Regions from separate parts of the Delftia sp. WSY_7 genome, predicted to be linked through region 1. Evidence: predicted binding sites of a transcription regulator. Region 1 holds the regulator's gene; the other holds the start of a gene.
The links. Region 1 encodes FNR, which switches genes on or off when oxygen is low (the NO sensors DNR and NnrR bind a similar motif). Its sites were predicted from a motif close to TTGATNNNNATCAA; they were not measured.
Positions count from the first base shown of each region.

Region 2: a site for FNR is predicted at 1,752-1,765, ahead of clpB (ATP-dependent chaperone ClpB). Genes of this name have one in related genera too.

Region 1 covers NZ_JBICLB010000001.1:131,793-141,690, forward strand. Annotated here, with positions in the region: gene ACF8ME_RS00675 (bifunctional diguanylate cyclase/phosphodiesterase) at 1-156, opposite strand, end outside; gene ACF8ME_RS00680 (HD-GYP domain-containing protein) at 153-1,397, opposite strand; gene ACF8ME_RS00685 (sulfite exporter TauE/SafE family protein) at 1,571-2,296, opposite strand; gene hemN (oxygen-independent coproporphyrinogen III oxidase) at 2,302-3,684, opposite strand; gene fnr (fumarate/nitrate reduction transcriptional regulator Fnr) at 3,846-4,565, shown strand; gene ACF8ME_RS00700 (hypothetical protein) at 4,647-4,934, opposite strand; gene ACF8ME_RS00705 (FixH family protein) at 5,117-5,431, opposite strand; gene ccoG (cytochrome c oxidase accessory protein CcoG) at 5,489-6,943, opposite strand; gene ccoP (cytochrome-c oxidase, cbb3-type subunit III) at 7,021-7,938, opposite strand; gene ACF8ME_RS00720 (cbb3-type cytochrome c oxidase subunit 3) at 7,966-8,103, opposite strand; gene ccoO (cytochrome-c oxidase, cbb3-type subunit II) at 8,115-8,747, opposite strand; gene ccoN (cytochrome-c oxidase, cbb3-type subunit I) at 8,767-9,898, opposite strand, start outside.
Region 2 covers NZ_JBICLB010000035.1:89,942-99,839, forward strand. Annotated here, with positions in the region: gene ACF8ME_RS20205 (DMT family transporter) at 1-714, opposite strand, end outside; gene ACF8ME_RS20210 (AraC family transcriptional regulator) at 819-1,727, shown strand; gene clpB (ATP-dependent chaperone ClpB) at 1,861-4,473, shown strand; gene ACF8ME_RS20220 (hypothetical protein) at 4,504-4,863, shown strand; gene ACF8ME_RS20225 (aldehyde dehydrogenase family protein) at 5,074-6,510, shown strand; gene ACF8ME_RS20230 (GNAT family N-acetyltransferase) at 6,767-7,288, shown strand; gene ACF8ME_RS20235 (class I SAM-dependent methyltransferase) at 7,339-8,550, shown strand; gene ACF8ME_RS20240 (hypothetical protein) at 8,578-9,123, opposite strand; gene ACF8ME_RS20245 (tRNA-dihydrouridine synthase) at 9,351-9,898, shown strand, end outside.

The DNA.
Region 1 (9,898 bases):
CAATCCCACGGCGGCATCGGTCTCATAGCCGGTGACGGATTCGCTGGCGGCGTTGGCGCGCAGCACCTTCAGGCTGCGGGCATCGATCAGCCACAGCGCCTCCTGCAGGGCATCGAGCAGGCGGGGCCAGGCGCGGTTGAGCGCTTGCTTGTTCAAGACGCCACCTTCGGCGGATCCAATTCCACCGCCCGTTCAAAGTAATAGCAGACACGCCGGCGCGGCGACAGATAGTCCAGCGCGTCGCGCGGCAACTGCGCAGGAGCCACGCCCCGGCGTATGCCCAGCGCGGGAAACAGCTCCAGCGCCAGCACGGGCGCCTGGGCGGCCGGCACGCTGGCGTCATGGACCATCACCGAAGGCTTGAGCGGCCGTGATGCATTGACGGACATGACCATGGCATGGCGCCCATCGGTCAGCTCCACCACCGAGCCCGGCGGGAACACGCCCATCATCCGGATGAAGCCATTGAGCACGGGCGCGGCGAACTTGTCGCGCAGCCGGCTGAACAGCATGGACAGCGCCTCGTGCGGCGTGTGCGGCGTCTGCGCATCGCCGGGATTGCACAGGCGGTCATAGGTGTTGACCAGGGCCAGGATCTGGCCCGTGAGCTCCATGTCCTCGGCCACCAGGCTCAGCGGGAATCCCGTGCCGTCGGCCCATTCATGGTGCTGAGCGATGGCGGTGGTGACCTGGGCCGACAGGCCCATGCGCATGGCGATGGCCACCGATTCACCCACATGGCGCTCGTAGCGGTCGCGCAGCGCGTCGGGCACGGAAGACTCCAGGGCCAGGCCGTGCATGCCCTCGGCGCCGGCCACCGGCTTGCCGGCATCGTGCAGCAGCGCCGCCAGGCCCAGGTCGCGCAGCAGCGCAGCCTCCAGGCCCAGGGCCCGGCCCAGCAGCAGGCCGAGCACGGTCACGTTGACGGCATGCACGCTCTGGTTGCTGCCCACGCCATCGGACAGGAGGTGAATCGCCACGTCCTGCGGGCCGGCCAGTTCGGCCAGGCAGCCGTCGACCAGGGCTTCGGTGGGCATGCGCGCCTGCTCGGGCGCGCTGGCAAGGGTGGTTTCGATGGCCACATAGCCACGCTCCACCTTCTGAAAGCGCGCATTGCAGTCCTCCAGCCGGCCGCGCCAGTTGGGCACGGACAGCAGCAGCGGCGCTGCGGGTGCAGGTTCCTCGGCGGGCTCGGCTGCGGCGGCCGCCACAGCGGGCAGCGGCTGCGGCGGCGGAGTGCGCACCTCGGCCGGCCAGGCGTCGCTTTTGTGCGGAACGCAGCGCACCGCCTCCAGGCCCAGGGATTTCAGGGTCTGGATCTGTGCGCTGGAGGTGATCTTGAAGCTGCTGACCGGAAAAGGATGGTTCAGCCATCCAACATCGAGCTGGACAAACATGCCCGGACGGAGGTCTCGGATATCGATGAGGACGGAATGGTTCACGCGCGGCAACGGCCCCGAGGCTGAAGGAATCGGCAAATGTAAGCCGATGATTCGGGCATTATCTCCAGTTCTGAGGGCCTTGCAGGCAATCCGCGACCCTCAGGACCAAGTCTGTCCCCCGCTGTTGTTCATCGGCACCAGAGACTGGGCTTGTAGATCAGGTCCATCCACAGCGCCCACACGGCCACGCCCACCAGCATCAGGCCGGCCAGCCGCGTGCCCCATTCGGCACGCAGACCGTTCAGGCGCTGGCGGCCCAGCCGCCACAGCCAGGGGCCGGCCACCAGCCACAGCCCGCTGCCCACGCCAAAGGCCACCATGGCCGATGCGCCCTGCAAGGGGCCACCGCTGAGCGCGGCGACCAGCACGGCCGAATACAGCAGTCCGCAGGGCATGAGCGCCCAGGCATAGCCCGCCGCCAGCGTGCCGCCAGGGGCGGACACCCAGGGCTGCACGCGCCGCCAGGCGGCGCGGCCCGCAGACTCCAGCCAGGCGGGCTGGCGGGCCTGCACCATCATGGCCAGGCCCCAGGCCATCACGGCGACATGGGTCAGCGTCCAGAACGGCTGCAGCGCCGTGGTCTGGCTGGTGAGCCAGGACAGGCTTTCCATGGCCAGCGCCGAGGCAGCGCCCAGGCTGGCATAGCCGGCCAGCCGCCCGCTATGGAACAGCGCCGTGCGCAGCCACAGCCGGCTTTGCAGTCCATGGACGGCGACCACCTGCCCACCACCCTGTACCGTGCCCTGCCCCGCCCCGCCCGTGACCACGCCGCAGGGCGCGGCGCACATGGCAAGGCAATGGGGCCCGCCGACGAGCCCCATGATCAAAGCGGTCCAGAGCAGCGACAACAGCATGGGGCCTAGATGATCCTCGAAAACCGCGCCCGGTTCTTGTCGGCCTGCAGATATCGGTCAAACAGCATGGCCACGCCACGCACGAAGTACCAGCCCATGGGCGTGACCTGGAATCCCTCGTCGCTGATCTGCACCAGCCCCTTGGCCTGCAGGTCCTGAAGCGCCGCCAGCTCGGGGGCGAAGTACTCGCGAAAGCCCAGCAGCCAGGCCTGCTCCATGGGCTCGAACAGCACGGCGCCCTGGCACATGATGGCCATGATGACGGCGCGCCGCACCAGATCATCGCGCGACAGTGCCAGGCCGCGCACCACGGGCAGGTGGCCGGCGTCGATGGCGTCGTAGTACTCCTCCAGCGTCTTGGCGTTCTGGCTGTAGCTGGCCCCCACCTTGCCGATGGCCGACACGCCCAGCGCAATCAGGTCGCAGTCGGGCTGGGTGCTGTAGCCCTGGAAGTTGCGATGCAGCCGGCCCTGGCGCTTGGCCACGGCCAGCGCGTCCTCGGGCAAGGCGAAGTGGTCCATGCCCACGTAGACATAGCCGCCCTCCATGAAGGCCGCGATGGAGCGCGAGAGCATGGCCAGCTTGTCGGCGCCCTGGGGCAGGTCCTCGGCCGCGATGCGCCGCTGCGGCTTGAAGCGCTCGGGCAGGTGGGCATAGGCATAGAGCGCGATGCGGTCGGGCCGCAGCGCATTGACCTGGGCCAGCGTGCGCTCGAAGGACTCGGGCGTCTGCTTGGGCAGGCCGTAGATCAGGTCCACGTTGATGGAGGCAAAGCCCAGCTGCCGTGCCGCTGCCACCAGCGCGAACACCTGCTCGGCCGGCTGCACGCGGTGCACGGCGATCTGCACCTGTTCGTCGAAATCCTGCACGCCGAAGCTCAGGCGGTTGAAGCCCAGCTCCTTGAGCACGGCCAGGCGTTCGACGCTGACGGTGCGCGGATCGACCTCGATGGAGTATTCGCCGCCCGGCTCCAGCTTGAAATGCTCGCGCAGCAGGGCCATCAGCGTGCGCAGCTCATCGTCCGAGAAGAAGGTGGGCGTGCCGCCGCCCAGGTGCAGCTGGCTGACGGCCTGGCCCTTGCCGCAATGGGCCGTGTGCAAGGCCATCTCGCGCGCCAGGTAGTCCAGGTAGACGGCCGCGCGATCGTGGTGGCGCGTCACGATCTTGTTGCAGGCGCAGTAGTAGCACAGCGACTCGCAGAACGGCACATGCACATACAGCGACAAAGGCATGGCTCGCGCTGCGGTACTCGATTTGCGGTGCTCAAGTGCCAGGATATAGTCTTCAGCACCGAAAGCCTCCACGAAACGATCGGCCGTGGGGAACGAGGTGTATCGGGGCCCCGGTACGTCGAAGCGACGCAGCAGCTCTGGGGTGACAGCGGTCATGGGTTTTTTCCTCTAATGTCGTCCACTGTGCCGCAGCCCATTGGCCGCGTCCTTGACTCATATCAAGAGTTGTTCGCGGCAGTGCTGCGACAATTTGATCCAACTCATCGCCATCCACGAGGTCACCGCCGGCGCACTGCTGCGCCGCTGATGTTTACTCCATGAACCTTCAGACCATCAAAGCATCCTGTTCCAATTGCAACCTGCGCGAGCTGTGCATGCCCATGGGCCTGGATGCCGAGCAGATGCAGCGCATCGACGACATCGTGGCCACGCGCCGCAAGGTCAAGCGCGGCGGCCTGCTGTTTCGCAACGGTGAGTCCTTCACCTCGCTGTACGCCATCCGCACGGGCTTCTTCAAGACCTGCGTGGCCACCGAGGACGGGCGCGACCAGGTCACGGGCTTTCAGATGGCCGGCGAGATCATCGGCCTGGATGGCATCGTCAACGACCACCACACCTGCGATGCGGTCGCGCTGGAAGACGCCGAGGTCTGCGTCATGCCCTTCGACAAGCTGGAGGACCTGTCGCGCGAGGTCACGGCCCTGCAAAACCATGTGCACAAGGTCATGAGCCGCGAGATCGTGCGCGAGCATGGCGTGATGCTGCTGCTGGGCAGCATGCGTGCCGAGGAGCGCCTGGCCGCCTTCGTGCTCAACCTGGTGCAGCGCCTGCACGCCCGGGGCTTTTCCAAGTCGGAACTGGTGCTGCGCATGACGCGCGAGGAAATCGGCAGCTACCTGGGCCTGAAGCTGGAGACGGTGAGCCGCACCTTCTCGAAGTTTGCCGAGGAAAACATCATCGAGGTGCGCCAGCGCCATCTGCGCATCCTGGACACGGACGCGCTCAAGCGCATCGTCAACAGCCAGCAGTGCCAGTGAGGCCGCAAGGCCCCGCCCCCCGGCAATGAACAAGGCCCGCTGTCGCGGGCCTTGTTCATTGCCATTGCAGTGCACGCAGGTTCAATCGCGCCCCAGGCCCTGCATGGCCAGATTTGGGTCCGGCTCGGAGACCACGCCGTCGTTGAGATCGTGCGTGGAGCGTCCCAGCATGGTGGTCATGAGGCTGGACAGCATGGTCACGCCCCAGAAGGCGAAGAAGGCCAGCGTGTAGATTCCCTGCCGCGACCAGCCCAGGTCGCCGAGCCAGTGCAGCTCCAGCGGGTCCACGAAGGCGAATACCAGCATCTCCATCACGGCGGCGGCCAGAAAGGCCGGCCAGGCAATCCACATCCAGCGTTGGGCCAACATCAGCGATCTCCTTGAGCTGTCGAGGGGTGGCTTTCATTGTGCGCGCCGCCCTCGCACCGTGCCAAGCCCTGCGCACCCTGCACTGCCTGTAGGAAACCCTTGGCCCTCGCGCATGCTGGAGATGCCATCCACCATACAAAAAAGGCCGCGACTGCGGCCTTGTGCACGGCATTTTCCTGCGTTCAGCGGTCCGTGGGATGGTCCTGCGCGGGCGTGGCCGCGTGGTTGCGGCCGGTGACCGCGGGCGCCAGGCTCTTGGGCACTTCGCGCACGCCATCGGCACGCTCGTTGATGGTGATGCCATTGCGGTAATAGTCAGGATCGATCACGGGATCGGCGCCATTGATCGCAATGACGGCCGTGACCACGCCGGCCACCACGACGGCGGCCGGGCCGGCCACCACGAGCCAGACATGGGCGAACTTCCACCAGGGCTTGCCGGCGTCCGGATGCGAAGGGGCCGTGGCGGGCGCGGAGACTGCGGGACTGGAAGACATGGATAACCTCTTTCTTTCAAACAGCCGGCGCAGCCTGGGCGGTGCCGGCCAGACATATCACCGGGGCACCAGGAAGACGGCCTTTTCGGACGCGCGTCCCGCGCCTGAATGCACGGCATCGATATCGAAGAATACGGTGTGCGAGCCCGGCTCGGCGGAACCGTAGGGAATCTGCAGCCGCGCCGCAATGCCGCGCGTCTCGGCAGGGCCGACCTCGACCTCCTGCTCGGACGCCAACTCCAGCCCGTCGAGGCCATGGGCGCTGATGCGGTAGCGCTGGGCCTGCTCGGTGGCATTCATGATCTGCAGGCGGTAGACATTTTCCAGCTTGCCGCCCGCGACGATGCGCGACAGCGACGCCCGGTCGCGTATCACGTCGACCTTGACCGACTGGCGCAGCGCCAGGCTCACGATCATGGCCATGCTCAGGCCGATCAGCACGGCCGAGTAGACCAGTACGCGCGGACGGAAGATGCGGCGCAGCACCTGGGCCCGCCGCCACATGCCGGCCATGGCGTTCTGCGTGGTCAGCCGGATGAGGCCGCGCGGATACTCCATCTTGTCCATGATGGAATTGCAGGCGTCTATGCACAGACCGCAGCCTATGCATTCGTACTGCAGGCCGTTGCGGATGTCGATGCCCACGGGGCAGACCTGCACGCACATCTTGCAGTCGATGCAGTCGCCCAGGCCCTGGGCCTTGTAGTCCACCTTCTTGGTGCGCGGCGCGCGCGGCTCGCCCCGGCCCGTGTCGTAGCTGACGATCATGGTGTCGCGGTCGAACATGGCGCTCTGAAAGCGCGCATAGGGGCACATGTACTTGCAGACCTGCTCGCGCATGTAGCCGGCGTTGCCATAGGTGGCGAAGCCGTAGAACAGCACCCAGAAGACCTGCCAGCTGCCCTGCAGCGCCAGCAGCTCGCCGCCCAGCTCGCGGATGGGCACGAAGTAGCCCACGAAGGTGAAGCCGGTCCACAGGGCAATGGCAATCCACAGCAACTGCTTGAGCGACTTCTTCCAGAGCTTTTCAAAGGTCCAGCCGTTCTTGTCCAGGCGCATGCGCGCGCTGCGGTCGCCCTCGACCTTGCGCTCCACCCACATGAAGATTTCGGTGTAGACCGTCTGCGGGCAGGAAAAGCCGCACCACAGGCGACCGGCCACGGCCGTGAACAGGAACAGCGCCAGCGCCGAGATGATCAGCAGGCCCGCCAGGTAGATGAAATCCTGCGGGTACAGCACCAGCCCGAACAGGTAAAAGCGCCGCGCACCCAGGTCGAACAGCACCATCTGGCGCTGCCCCCATTCCAGCCAGGGCAGGCCATAGAAAACCAGTTGGGTGAGAAACACCAGAGCCCATCGCCAGCGTGCGAAGACACCGCTGATGGAGCGCGGGTAGACCTTCTTCTCGGACTCGAACATCGACACCAGCTGGCCCGGGTCCGGGTCGGCAGGCGTGATCGGAATGACTTTGCGGGGAGGCTTCCCGGCATCATCCCCGTTCTCGGGCTTCATGGTGGGTTCCTTGATTTTTTGGAATATCTGAAAACTCAAAAGGCAAAAAGGCGGCGCCGCAGCGCCGCCCCCTGTCCTTATTGACGGACTGCGCCGTCTTTGTGCGACATGCCCCAGACATAGGAGGCAAGCACCGCGATCTGCGCCTCGGTCAGCTTGTCCTTCTGGGCAGGCATCTCGTTGTGCTTGCCGTTGTTGATCATGGCCGTGATGGCGGCCTCGCCCCAGCCGTGCAGCCAGATGTCATCGGTCAGGTTGGGCGCGCCCAGGGCCTGGTTGCCCTTGCCGTCCATGCCATGGCAGGCGGCGCAGGCCGTGAACTTGGACTTGCCCAGCGAAGCCTTGAGCGAGTCGTGCGGGCTGCCCGACAGGCTCAGCACATAGTGCGAGAGGTTGCGCACATCATCGGGCGTGCCGACGGCAGCGGCCATAGGCGGCATGATGCCGATGCGGCCCGCCGTGATGGTTTCCCTGATCTTGTCGGGCGTGCCGCCATGCAGCCAGTCGCCATCGGTCAGGTTGGGGAAGCTCTTGCCGCCGCGTGCATCCGAGCCGTGGCACTGCGCGCAGTTGTTCATGAACAGGCGCTCGCCGATGGCCATGGCCTGGGGGTCCTTGGCCATGTCTTCGGTGCTCATGCTCGTGAACTTGGCGTACAGCGGCTCCAGGTCCGCGCGGGCCTTGGCCATCTCGTTTTCATAGGCACCCAGCTGCGTCCAGCCCAGCTTGCCCGCGAACGAGCCCAGGCCCGGATAGGCCGCCAGGTAGGCGAAGCCGAACACCGAGGTGATGATGAACAGCCACATCCACCACTTGGGCATGGGGTTGTTCAGCTCGCGCAGGTCCTCGTCCCAGACGTGGCCCGTGGTGTTGTCGGCCGAGGGGACCACCTTCTTGCGTGCGGTGAGATACAGCAGCAGCAGGCAGCCGATGATGCCGCCCAGCGTGATCGCCGTGACATAGATCGACCAGAAGTTGTTTACGAAATCGCTCATGGGAAGTTCTCGTTCTGGTGGAGGGACTCAGTCTTGCTCGAACGGCAGCTGGGCGGCCTCTTCGAAACGGGCCTGGTTGCGGCGGGCGAACGCCCACCACCAGATACCGATGAAGCAGGCCAGAGAGGCCAGCGTGGCCACGATGCGCATGGTGGTGATGTCCATGTCGCTCTCCTTTACTTGACCGAACGGCCCAGCACCTGCAGGTAGGCGATGACGGCGTCCATTTCCGTCTTGCCCTTGACCTGCTCGGCGGCGCCGCTGATTTCCTCGTCGCTGTAGGGCACGCCCACCTTGCGCAGCGCGCTCATGTGCTGGGCGACCACGGTGTCATCCACCTTGTTCTTCTCCAGCCAGGAGTAGGCAGGCATGTTGGACTCGGGCACCACGTCGCGCGGGTTGTTCAGGTGGATGCGGTGCCATTCGTCGCTGTACTTGCCGCCCACGCGGTGCAGGTCGGGACCCGTGCGCTTGGAACCCCACTGGAAGGGGTGGTCGTAGACGAACTCGCCAGCCACCGAGTAGTGGCCGTAGCGCATGGTCTCGGCGCGGAAGGGGCGGATCATCTGCGAGTGGCAGTTGTAGCAGCCCTCGCGCAGATAGACGTCGCGGCCCATCAGCTGCAGCGGCGTGTAGGGCTTGAGGCCCGCCACCGCTTCCGTGGTCGACTTCTGGAAGAACAGCGGAACGATTTCCACCAGGCCGCCGACGGCGACCACCAGCAGGGTCAGCACGATCAGCAGGAAATTGTTGGTTTCCACCTTCTCGTGGGAAAAGCTCTTGGGAGCGCTATGGTTGTGATCGGACATGAGTAATGCTCCTAGACGCTCAGGCGTGGGCCACGACGGCAGGCACGGCCACCTTCACGGAACGGCCGGAGATCGCGGTCTTCCAGGTGTTCCACAGCATGACCAGCATGCCGCCCAGGTACAGCAGGCCACCGGCCACGCGGATCACGTAGAACGGATAGCTGGCCTTGACGCTTTCGACGAAGGTGTAGGTCAGCGTGCCATCGGGATTGACGGCGCGCCACATCAGGCCCTGCATCACACCGGCGATCCACATCGCGGCGATGTACAGCACGATGCCGATGGTGGCCATCCAGAAGTGCAGTTCGATGGCGCCCACCGAGTGCATCTTGGTCTTGCCGAACAGGCGCGGGATCAGGTAGTACAGCGAGCCCATGGTGATCAGGCCCACCCAGCCGAGGGCGCCCGAGTGAACGTGGCCCACGGTCCAGTCCGTGTAGTGCGACAGCGCGTTGACGGTCTTGATGGACATCATCGGACCCTCGAACGTGGACATGCCGTAGAACGACAGCGACACGATCAGGAAGCGCAGGATGGGGTCGTCGCGCAGCTTGTGCCATGCGCCCGACAGCGTCATCACGCCGTTGATCATGCCGCCCCAGCTGGGAGCCAGCAGGATCAGCGAGAACACCATGCCCACGGACTGCGTCCAGTCGGGCAGCGCGGTGTAGTGCAGGTGGTGAGGACCCGCCCACATGTAGGTGAAGATCAGCGCCCAGAAGTGGACGATGGACAGGCGGTAGCTGTAGACCGGACGGCCAGCCTGCTTGGGAATGAAGTAATACATCATGCCCAGGAAGCCTGCGGTCAGGAAGAAACCCACGGCGTTATGGCCGTACCACCACTGCACCATGGCGTCCTGCACGCCGGCGTAGGCCGAGTAGCTCTTCATCCAGCCGGCCGGAATGGCCGCGCTGTTGACGATGTGCAGCAGCGCCACGGCAATGATGAAGGCGCCGAAGAACCAGTTGGCCACATAGATGTGACGGACCTTGCGGATGCCGATGGTTCCGAAGAACACGATGGCATACGAGACCCAGGTCACGGCGATCAGCAGGTCGATCGGCCACTCCAGCTCGGCGTACTCCTTGCCCTGGGTGTAGCCCAGCGGCAGGCTGATCGCGGCGGCGAGAATGACGATCTGCCAGCCC
Region 2 (9,898 bases), on a different contig from region 1:
GGGGCCCAGGCGCCCGACCAGGGTCAGATAGGCCGTGAACGCGATCACCGAGCCCGGAATGGCCAGGTACAGCCAGGAGCCCACATAGGTCCAGCTGGCATCGAAGCGCCAGGGCAGGCCTGCCACCAGCGCATAGCCTGTCAGCAGCAGCGTGCCGGCCAGCATGCCCCAGGCATTGGTCTGGGCCGGCCGCCAGCCCATGGACTGCAGCGAGGCCGACAGCATGTTCCCGCAGGAAAAGCACAGCGTGCCCAGCACGGCCCAGGCCAGGCCGGGCAGGCTGGCATGCCGGCCTGCGCGCAGCTCGAGCCAGAACAGCGCCACCAGGCCTGCAAGGCCGAAGAGGCTGCCGGCCAGCACATGGGGCGCCAGCCTGCGGCCGTGGATGATGCGCGCCAGCAGCGCGTTCCAGAGATTGGCGCTGGAGAACACCACGGCGGCCAGGCCGCTGGCCAGCGTCTCGCTGGCATGCATGAAGCACACGAAGTTGAAGCTGAACAGGCACAGGCCCTGGGCCAGCACGCGCGGCAGCGCCGGGCCGCGTGGGACGCGCAGCTGGCGCGACCAGGCCAGCCAGGCGAACATCAGCACGGCGGCCAGCGCAAAGCGGTAGGCAATGGACAGCTCCACGGGCACGGTGCCCAGCTGCAGCTTCAGGGCGATCCAGGTCGAACCCCAGATCAGCACGACCAGGGCATAGAGGGTGGCAGTCATGGCCGGTGATGATGGCGCCGCAGGCTGGGCGGGCATGGCAGATTCCTGCGGTTTGATGGCCTGGCGCCATGCGTCGGTATGGCTGCGGGACCACAATCGCTGCCATGACGCCCACGCCGCTGCCCGAGCTGCCCTCCAGCCACCTGTGCCAGGTGCTGTCACGCTCCAAGGCCCGGCTGCAGCGGCGCGTGCGCCTGAGCGAGGGGGTGGAGCTGGCCGTCTGGGCCAATGTGGACGACGAGGTGCGCTACTGCCAGCCCGGTCACCACACGCTGTCGGTCTACCTGGCCGGCGGCGAGGGCTCGCAGCTCAAGGCGCGGCCCGAGGCCATGGGGGCGCCGGGGCGCATCTGCATCTTCACGCCAGAGGACGAATCGCACTGGCTGGTGCGATCGCCCGTGCAGTTCCTGCACCTGTATGTGTCCGACCTGGCCTGGGCGGGGCGCGTGGTCCGCATGCTGGATGCCGAGCCCCGCTCGCGCACCTTGCGTGCGCAGATCTACGGGGACGATCAGGCCTTCCACGCCGGTGCCCGTGCGCTGATGCAGCTGGACTGGCAGGACCCGCAGCAGCAACTGGCGGCCGATGCCATTGGCCAGCAGCTGGTGGACCGGCTGGTGCTGCAGTCCGCCACGCCGCGCCAGGTGCAGGCGCTGCAGCGGCCGCTGGGCGGGCTCTCTGCGGCCGTGCGGCGCAGGGTGCTTGCCCATATCGAGGCGCATCTGCATGACTCCAAGGCCGTGTCGCTGCCGGCACTGGCGAGACAGGCCTGCCTTTCGGAATTCCATTTCGCACGCATGTTCCGCCAGAGCATGGGCTGCACGGTGCACGAATGGGTGCTGCAGCAGCGCCTGGCCCGGGCACGGCGTGCCCTGTCTGCGCGCAACGTGCCGCCGCTGGCCGAGCTGGCGCTGGATTGCGGCTTTTCCAGCGCCAGCCACCTGGTGCGCAGCTTCCGGGCGCATTTGGGCGTTACGCCTACGCAGTTCTCGATCTTTCAGCGCAATGCTTGAGAAGGATGGCCGGCCTCGCCGGCCTTGATCTGGCGCAAGCGTCTGTCCTTGCGGGCCGGGCATGGCTTGAAATTTGCCCTGCCGGTATCAGATAAATCGCAATGACCCTGTTTCAGGAGCGAAAAGAAACACCATGCGAATCGACAAACTGACAACCAAGTTCCAGGAAGCCCTGGCCGACGCGCAAACGCTGGCCCTGGGCGGTGACCAATCCAATATCGAACCCCTGCACCTGCTCGTGGCGCTGCTGCGCCAGGACGACGGTCCGCGCTCGCTCTTGCAGCGTGCCGGCGCCAACGTGGGCCAGCTGCAGGCCGCGGCCGAGAAGGCCCTGGCAGACCTGCCGCGCGTGCAGCATCAGGACCAGGTGCAGGTCGGCTCCGAGCTGGGCCGCCTGCTGCAGGCGACCGAGAAGGAAGCCCTCAAGCGCGGCGACCAGTTCATTGCCAGCGAGCTGTTCCTGCTGGCGCTGACCGACAGCAGCGGCGCCTCCACGCGTGCGGGCCAACTGCTCAAGGAAAGCGGCGTGACGCGCTCCAGCCTGGAGTCGGCCATCAACGCCGTGCGCGGCGGCCAGACCATGGACAGTGCCGAAGGCGAAGGCCAGCGCGAGGCCCTCAAGAAATACACCATGGACCTGACCGAGCGCGCGCGCATCGGCAAGCTCGATCCGGTGATCGGCCGCGACGACGAAATCCGCCGCTCCATCCAGGTGCTGCAGCGCCGCAGCAAGAACAACCCCGTGCTCATCGGCGAGCCCGGCGTGGGCAAGACCGCCATTGTCGAGGGCCTGGCCCAGCGCATCGTGGCCGGCGAGGTGCCCGAAAGCCTCAAGAACAAGCGCGTGCTGTCGCTGGACATGGCGGGCCTGCTGGCCGGCGCCAAGTACCGCGGCGACTTCGAGGAACGCCTGAAGTCCGTGCTCAAGGAAGTGGCCCAGGAAGAGGGGCGCATCATCCTGTTCATCGACGAGATCCACACCATGGTCGGTGCCGGCAAGGCCGACGGCGCCATGGACGCGGGCAACATGCTCAAGCCGGCCCTGGCGCGCGGCGAGCTGCACTGCATCGGCGCGACCACGCTCGATGAATACCGCAAGTACATCGAAAAGGATGCGGCGCTGGAGCGGCGCTTCCAGAAGGTGCTGGTCGAGGAGCCCTCGGTCGAGGACACCATCGCCATCCTGCGCGGCCTGCAGGTGCGCTACGAGGCCCACCACGGCGTGGACATCACCGACCCGGCCATTGTGGCCGCGGCCGAGCTGAGCCACCGCTACATCACCGACCGCTTCCTGCCCGACAAGGCCATCGACCTGATCGACGAGGCTGCGGCCAAGATCAAGATCGAGATCGACTCCAAGCCCGAGGTCATGGACAAGCTCGAGCGCCGCATGATCCAGCTCAAGATCGAGCGCGAGGCCATGAAGAAGGAAAAGGACGAGGCCTCGCAAAAGCGCCTGCAACTGATCGAGGAGGAACTCGGCAGCCTGGAGCGCGAGTACGCCGACCTCGAAGACGTGTGGAAGAGCGAGAAGGCCAGCGCCCAGGGCTCCGAGCAGATCCGCAAGGAGATCGACCAGATCCGCATCCAGATCGACGAGCTCAAGCGCAAGGGCGACTTCAACAAGGTGGCCGAGCTGCAGTACGGCAAGCTGCCCTCGCTGGAAAAGCAGCTCAATGAAGCCCAGGCCAGCGAGCAAGGGCAGGGCGGTGCGCCCGCCCACAGATTGCTGCGCACCCATGTGGGCGCCGAGGAGATTGCCGAGGTGGTCAGCCGTGCCACGGGCATTCCCGTGGCCAAGATGATGCAGGGCGAGAAGGACAAGCTGCTGCGCATGGAAGACCGGCTGCATGACCGCGTCGTCGGCCAGGACGAGGCCATCTCGGCCGTGGCCAACGCCATCCGCCGTTCGCGCTCGGGCCTGTCCGATCCCAACCGGCCCACCGGTTCCTTCCTGTTCCTGGGCCCCACGGGCGTGGGCAAGACGGAACTGTGCAAGGCGCTGGCCGGCTTCCTGTTCGACAGCGAAGACCATCTGGTGCGCATCGACATGAGCGAGTTCATGGAAAAGCATTCCGTGGCCCGCCTGATCGGCGCGCCGCCCGGCTACGTGGGCTACGAGGAAGGCGGCTACCTGACCGAGGCCGTTCGCCGCAAGCCCTACAGCGTGCTGCTGCTCGACGAGGTGGAGAAGGCCCATCCCGACGTCTTCAACGTGCTGCTGCAGGTACTGGACGACGGCCGGCTGACCGACGGCCAGGGCCGCACCGTGGACTTCAAGAATACGGTCATCGTGATGACGAGCAACATAGGCTCTTTGCTGATCCAGGCCATGGTCGGCGAGGATTACGATGATGTGAAAGACGCGGTCTGGGGGGAACTCAAGAACCATTTCCGACCCGAATTCCTCAACCGCATCGACGAGACCGTGGTGTTCCACGCGCTCGACGCGAAGAATATCGAGTCGATCGCAAGGATTCAGCTCAAGCTGCTGGAGCGGCGTTTGGAGAAAATGGACCTTGCGCTGCAGGTGTCCGACCAGGCACTGGCCGAACTGGCCAAGGTGGGCTTCGATCCCGTTTTCGGGGCCCGGCCGCTCAAGCGCGCGATACAGCAGCGGATCGAGAATCCGTTGTCGAAACTGCTGCTCGAAGGGCGCTTCCCGCCCAAGAGCACGATTGCGGTGCATGTGGACCCGGTACAGGAACCGGGCGTATTCCGGTTCGATGCGGCAGACTCCGCCTGACGCACCGGGCCAGCCAAGAAAGGCTTTGCTTTGAACGATTTCGTCGCCACCCTGACCCGCTGGGCCGTTCGCATCCTGCTGATGCTTGTGGGCCTGGTCTTCTTTGTCAGCCTGCTCACCGCAGCTGCGCTGCTGGCCCTGGTCTGGGCCGTGCGGGCGCTGTGGGCCAGGCTCACCGGCCAGCCGGTCATGCCCTGGGCCATGCGCATGAGCCCGCGGGCTGGCTGGCAGACCGTCTACCGCTCCGGCTCCGAGTGGATGGCCCAGCGCCCGCAGCGCGCCTACGGCGCGGCTGAAGGCGGTGGCCGTCGCGCAGGTGCAGGCGCAGGCGTGCTGCCGGGAGCGGGCGAGGTGACCGACGTTCAGCCCCGTGAAGTGCGCGAGCCCTGAAGCGTCTTGCTGCAGCCTTTACGCGGCCTGCGCATCTTCGCGCCCAGGCCGCGCATATCGGCCCGTATAGTCTGTAACCCTCGGGAGCCCGTGCAAGGCTCCCTTTTTTTTCTCCGAGCCGTTCTGGCTGCTTGCCGCCGTATCCAGCCAATCCGCAGGCGGCCTGTGCAGCATGAGAGCGTCTGCCGCGTCTTCTTACCATTGAGCCCTATGACCCAGATGGATCTTCATCGCGTCTTCGAACTTCAGTACCAGGCCAGCCGGGCGCAGGTGGACGTGCCGCTGCTGGTGCGCCGCGAGAGGCTGCTGCGCATGCAAAAGCTGCTGGACGAGCACGGCCCCGTGCTGGCTGCCGCAGTGCAGGCCGACTTCGGCATGCGCTCGCCACGGTTGACCGAGATGGTGGAGCTGTTCGTGCTGCGCAACCTGCTCAAGCACACGCTGCGCCATCTGGCGCGCTGGTCGGGGCGCCAGCGGGTGCGCACGCCGCTGATGCTCATGCCGGGCCGTGGGTGGATAGAGCGCCAGCCGCTGGGCGTGGTGGGGGTGATCTCTCCGTGGAACTATCCGGTGCAGCTGGCGCTGGGGCCTGCCATCACGGCCCTGGCAGCGGGCAACCGCGTCATGCTCAAGCCCAGCGAACTCACGCCGCACACGTCGGCGCAACTGGCCGCGCTGGTGGGGCAGTTCTTTGCGCCCGAGGAGTTCGCCGTGATCGAGGGCGATGTGAGCGTGGCCACGCAGTTCTCGGGCCTGCACTTCGACCATCTGCTGTTCACCGGATCGACGGCCGTGGGCCGGCGCGTGGCCCAGGCGGCCGCAGCGCACCTGACGCCGACCACGCTGGAGCTGGGCGGCAAGTCGCCCTGCATCGTCTCCACCGACTGCGACCTGAAGGAGGCAGCGCTCAAGATCGCACATGGCAAGCTCGTCAACGCAGGCCAGACCTGCATTGCCCCCGACTACGTGCTGCTGCCGCGTGGACAGGAGGCCGAATTCGCCGAGGCCTTTCGCGCCGCCGCGCAGCGGCTGTTCCCGCGCTTTGCCGGCAACCCGGACTATGCCGCCATCCTCACCAAGCGCCACCTGGCCCGCCTGCGGCAGATGCTGCGCCAGGCCCAGGGCATGGGCGCCCATGTCGAATGGATGGAGGACGGCGGCGCCAGCCAGGAGGGGGCGGACATGGCCTGGGGTGATGCCGTGGAGCGCCAGATGGCACCGGCCCTGGTCTTCAATGCCACCAGCCAGATGCAGCTCATGCAGGAGGAGATCTTCGGCCCCATCCTGCCCGTGATCAGCTACGACAGGCTGGACGACGTGGTCTCGGCCATCAATGCCGGGCCCAGGCCGCTGGCGCTGTACTGGTTCGGCCGCGACGAGAAGGTGCGTGATGCGGTGCTGTCACGCACCATCAGCGGCGGGGTGACGGTCAATGACACCCTGCTGCACTTCGCGCACGAGAACCTGCCCTTCGGTGGCGTGGGCGACAGCGGTTGGGGTGCCTATCATTCGGAGCAGGGCTTTGCGCGGCTGAGCCATCAGAAGGCGGTGTTCGTGCAGTCGCGCTGGTCAGGGGCCGCCATGCTGTATCCGCCCTATGGTGCGAAGTTCGATCGCATCATGGAACTGATGCGCCGCTGGCTGTGAGCAATGGCTCGATCGGGCGTGCTGCCGGGCATGCCTGCATCGTGAGGAATTGTCAACTGATTCCTTGGCGAGCCTTGTGTTGCATGCACTAGCTGCTCTTTTTTGAAGAGCACATAGCACATCCGATAGCCGAGGGCAAGAAAACGAGCACAGCCGTACTTGCGTGCATGGCTAAGGGGCTCGATGCACGCAAAAAGCGCGATTCCGGTGAAAATCACGCCCTTCTATTTTCACCTGTTTTCGTTTCGGTTTTTCCATGTCTAGTATCCAGGTTCGTCCAGCCACTCTCCGCGATGCAAAAGCGATTGCCCAGATCCATACTGCTTCCGCCATGGAGGCTTACCGAGGTCTGGTTCCCGATGACCAGCTCAAGAGCATGTCGTCGGTAGAAAAACGCCAGGCCTATTGGCGCGAAGCCATTGAATTTTGCGAGCCCCAGGTTCAGGTCGCCATCGATGGCGACAAGATCGTCGGCTTCGTCGGCTTCGACCGCTCGCGCGATGAGAAGTCGCGCCAGACCACCGGTGAAATCTGGGCCATCTATGCTGCACCTACCCACTGGAATCAGGGTGTGGGCGTGGCCCTGTGGGACGCCGCACGCGACGGCCTGCTTGAAGAAGGCTGCACCAATGTCACGTCGTGGGTGCCGCTGCGCAATGAACGCGCGCTGCGCTTTCACGAGCTCGCCGGCTTCAAGCGCGAAATGTCCACCGCCAAGACGGCCCAGGTGGGCGGTCTCAAGATCGAGGAAGTGCGGCTCAAGCGCGCACTGAACTGATCGGGTCTCCGACCCGCTTTCCCCCTAAATCACTCACGGAGCAGCAGGCCTTGTCCTCTTCCCAGAACTGGTCCCTGCTGCAATGGCAGGAGAACGAGGCCACGCAGGCAGCGCTGTGGCGCGCGGACAGCACCATGACCGCACCGCGCCGCATCGTCATCGCCGACGACAGCCTGTCTGCCGACAGCGCCTACCGCCTGGCCTGCGAAGGCCAGGCGATGCTGTGGCGCGGCGATTTCCAGAATGCCAGGCAATTGCTGTCGGCGCTGGGCCGCCGCCTGGACAAGCCTGCACGTGAGACGTCCGCCAAGGCTCGCCATCGGCGGGCCGGCAAGGAAGACGCCAAGCCTGTCTTTCCCCATGCCTTCCACCTGCACCGCCAGGCGCTGGCGCAGCGGGCACGCATTCTGTCCAGCGTGATGATCGAGCTCGATGCCAGCTGGCATTGCGCCCTGCGCCGCGCACCGGACTGGAGCGAGGCCTGCCGCGAGGCCTGGGGCGACATTCCCGCCGATCAGGGTGCGCGCAGCGTCATCGTTCCCTTGCGTGAACTGCTGGGCGCGCTGGGTGCGCATGAGTGGCGCAAGAAGGGCGTGGCCCTGGCTGTGCCGGGCATGCCGGAGTTCAGCATTCATCCGCACTACGGCGTGTTCTCCCCGGTGCGCGGCGAGTACCTGGATCTGGTGGCGCAGGCGCCCCTGCCGGCCGCAGCCCAGCAGGCCGATGCCGCAGTCTGGGATATCGGCACGGGCACGGGTGTGCTTTCCGCTCTCTTGCTGCACCGTGGCGTGCGGCAGGTGGTGGCCACCGATCTGAGCGACCGGGCCCTGGCCTGTGCGCAGGACAACCTGCAGCGACTGGGATTGGCGCAGCGCGTGAGCCTGCGCAAGGCAGACCTGTTCCCCGAAGGCCGGGCCGCCCTGGTGGTCTGCAATCCACCGTGGTTGCCGGGCAAGGCCAGCTCCCTGCTGGAGCAGGCCGTCTACGACGAAGGCAGCCGCATGCTGCGCGGCTTTGTGCAAGGCCTTGCAGCGCATCTGCTGCCGGGCGGCGAAGGCTGGCTGATCCTGTCGGATCTGGCCGAGCATCTGCAACTGCGCTCGCGCGAGCAATTGCTGGAGTGGATCGAGGCCGCTGGCCTGCAGGTCCTGGGCCGAGAGGACATCCGCCCGCGCCATGGGAAGGCTGCGGACGCTGCCGATCCGCTGCACGCCGCACGCGCTGCCGAAGTCACCTCGCTGTGGCGCCTGGCGCCTCGCTGATCGCCGGCACCCACGCTTTCATCCCGGTCAGGCGCCTTGCGCTGCCATTGACTCGTTTGCCTGCTGGGGCAGCAGATGCTGCAGCCGCTCGCGCAGCGCATCCGCGCGCTCGTTGCCGGCATGCTCCTGCACGGTCTGCAGCAGCTGCAAGGCGGCGGCCTGCAGAGCCGCCAGGTCGCGCGCTTCGCGCAGCAGATGGCGCAGCACCTGGGCCTTGTCCTCATGGCGGTTGGCGAACATGCGCTCGCACAGGTCGAACAGATACATGCGTGTGCCGGCCAGATTCAGCGTGGCGGCAGGGCCTGGTGAAGAGGGTTCCCTGGCAGCGGCTGGCGCCATCGCGGGGCCCTGCGGCTGGGGCGATGTTTCGATGGCATTGCCGGCCAGGCGCTGCAGATGGCCGCTGTCTATCAGCTGCTGTACCAGCTCCCTGGCCTGGGCACCCAGCACCTGCTGCAGCTGCTCCTCGGTGCGGCCATCGGCCATCAGCAGCACCGAGCGCTCGCGCAGCGGCAGGCTGCGCCGGCCGGGCTGCAGCTCTTCAAGGGCCTTGGCGGTTTTTTGCAGCAGCATGGTTGGGGCGGGGGAGTCGACAAGCCCTGATTGCACGTTACATGAATGACCGTGGCGTGAAAAAGCCATGACAACTGGTCCGGTGCAACTTGCTGCGGCAAGGGCACAATCGCCTGCCGCCGCCTTGATGAGGGGCGATTCGAAGGGGCAGGCGGCCAATACGGGCCGCAGGAATATTGTTTGATCTGTAACAGGAAGACGGGGCTGCAGGTCCCGGAACACAGCTGATGAGACTGTTGCTGGCGCCCATGGAGGGCTTGCTTGATTTCGTGCTGCGCGATGTGCTCACGCGCGTGGGCGGTGCGGACCGCTGCGTCTCTGAGTTCATCCGCGTCACGGGGACGCTGCTGCCCGACAAGGTATTCCTGCGCACCATGCCGGAATTGAACAATGGCAGCCGGACGCTGGCGGGGGTGCCCGTGCGGGCCCAGTTGCTGGGATCGGACCCGGACAGCATGGCGGCCAACGCGGCCAATCTGGCGCGCCTGGGGCCGGAGGGCATCGACCTGAACTTCGGCTGCCCGGCCAAGGTCGTCAACCGCCACGGCGGCGGCGCTGCGCTGCTGCAGGACCCGGAACAGATTGCGCGCGTGGTGGGCGCCGTGCGTGCCGCCGTGCCAGCGGCCATGCCCGTGTCGGCCAAGATGCGGCTGGGTTTCAACGATACCGCCCTGATGACCGAATGCGCCCAGGCCATGCAGGCTGGCGGTGCCTGCGAAATCGTCGTTCATGCCCGCACCAAGCTCGATGGCTACCGCCCGCCCGCCTACTGGGA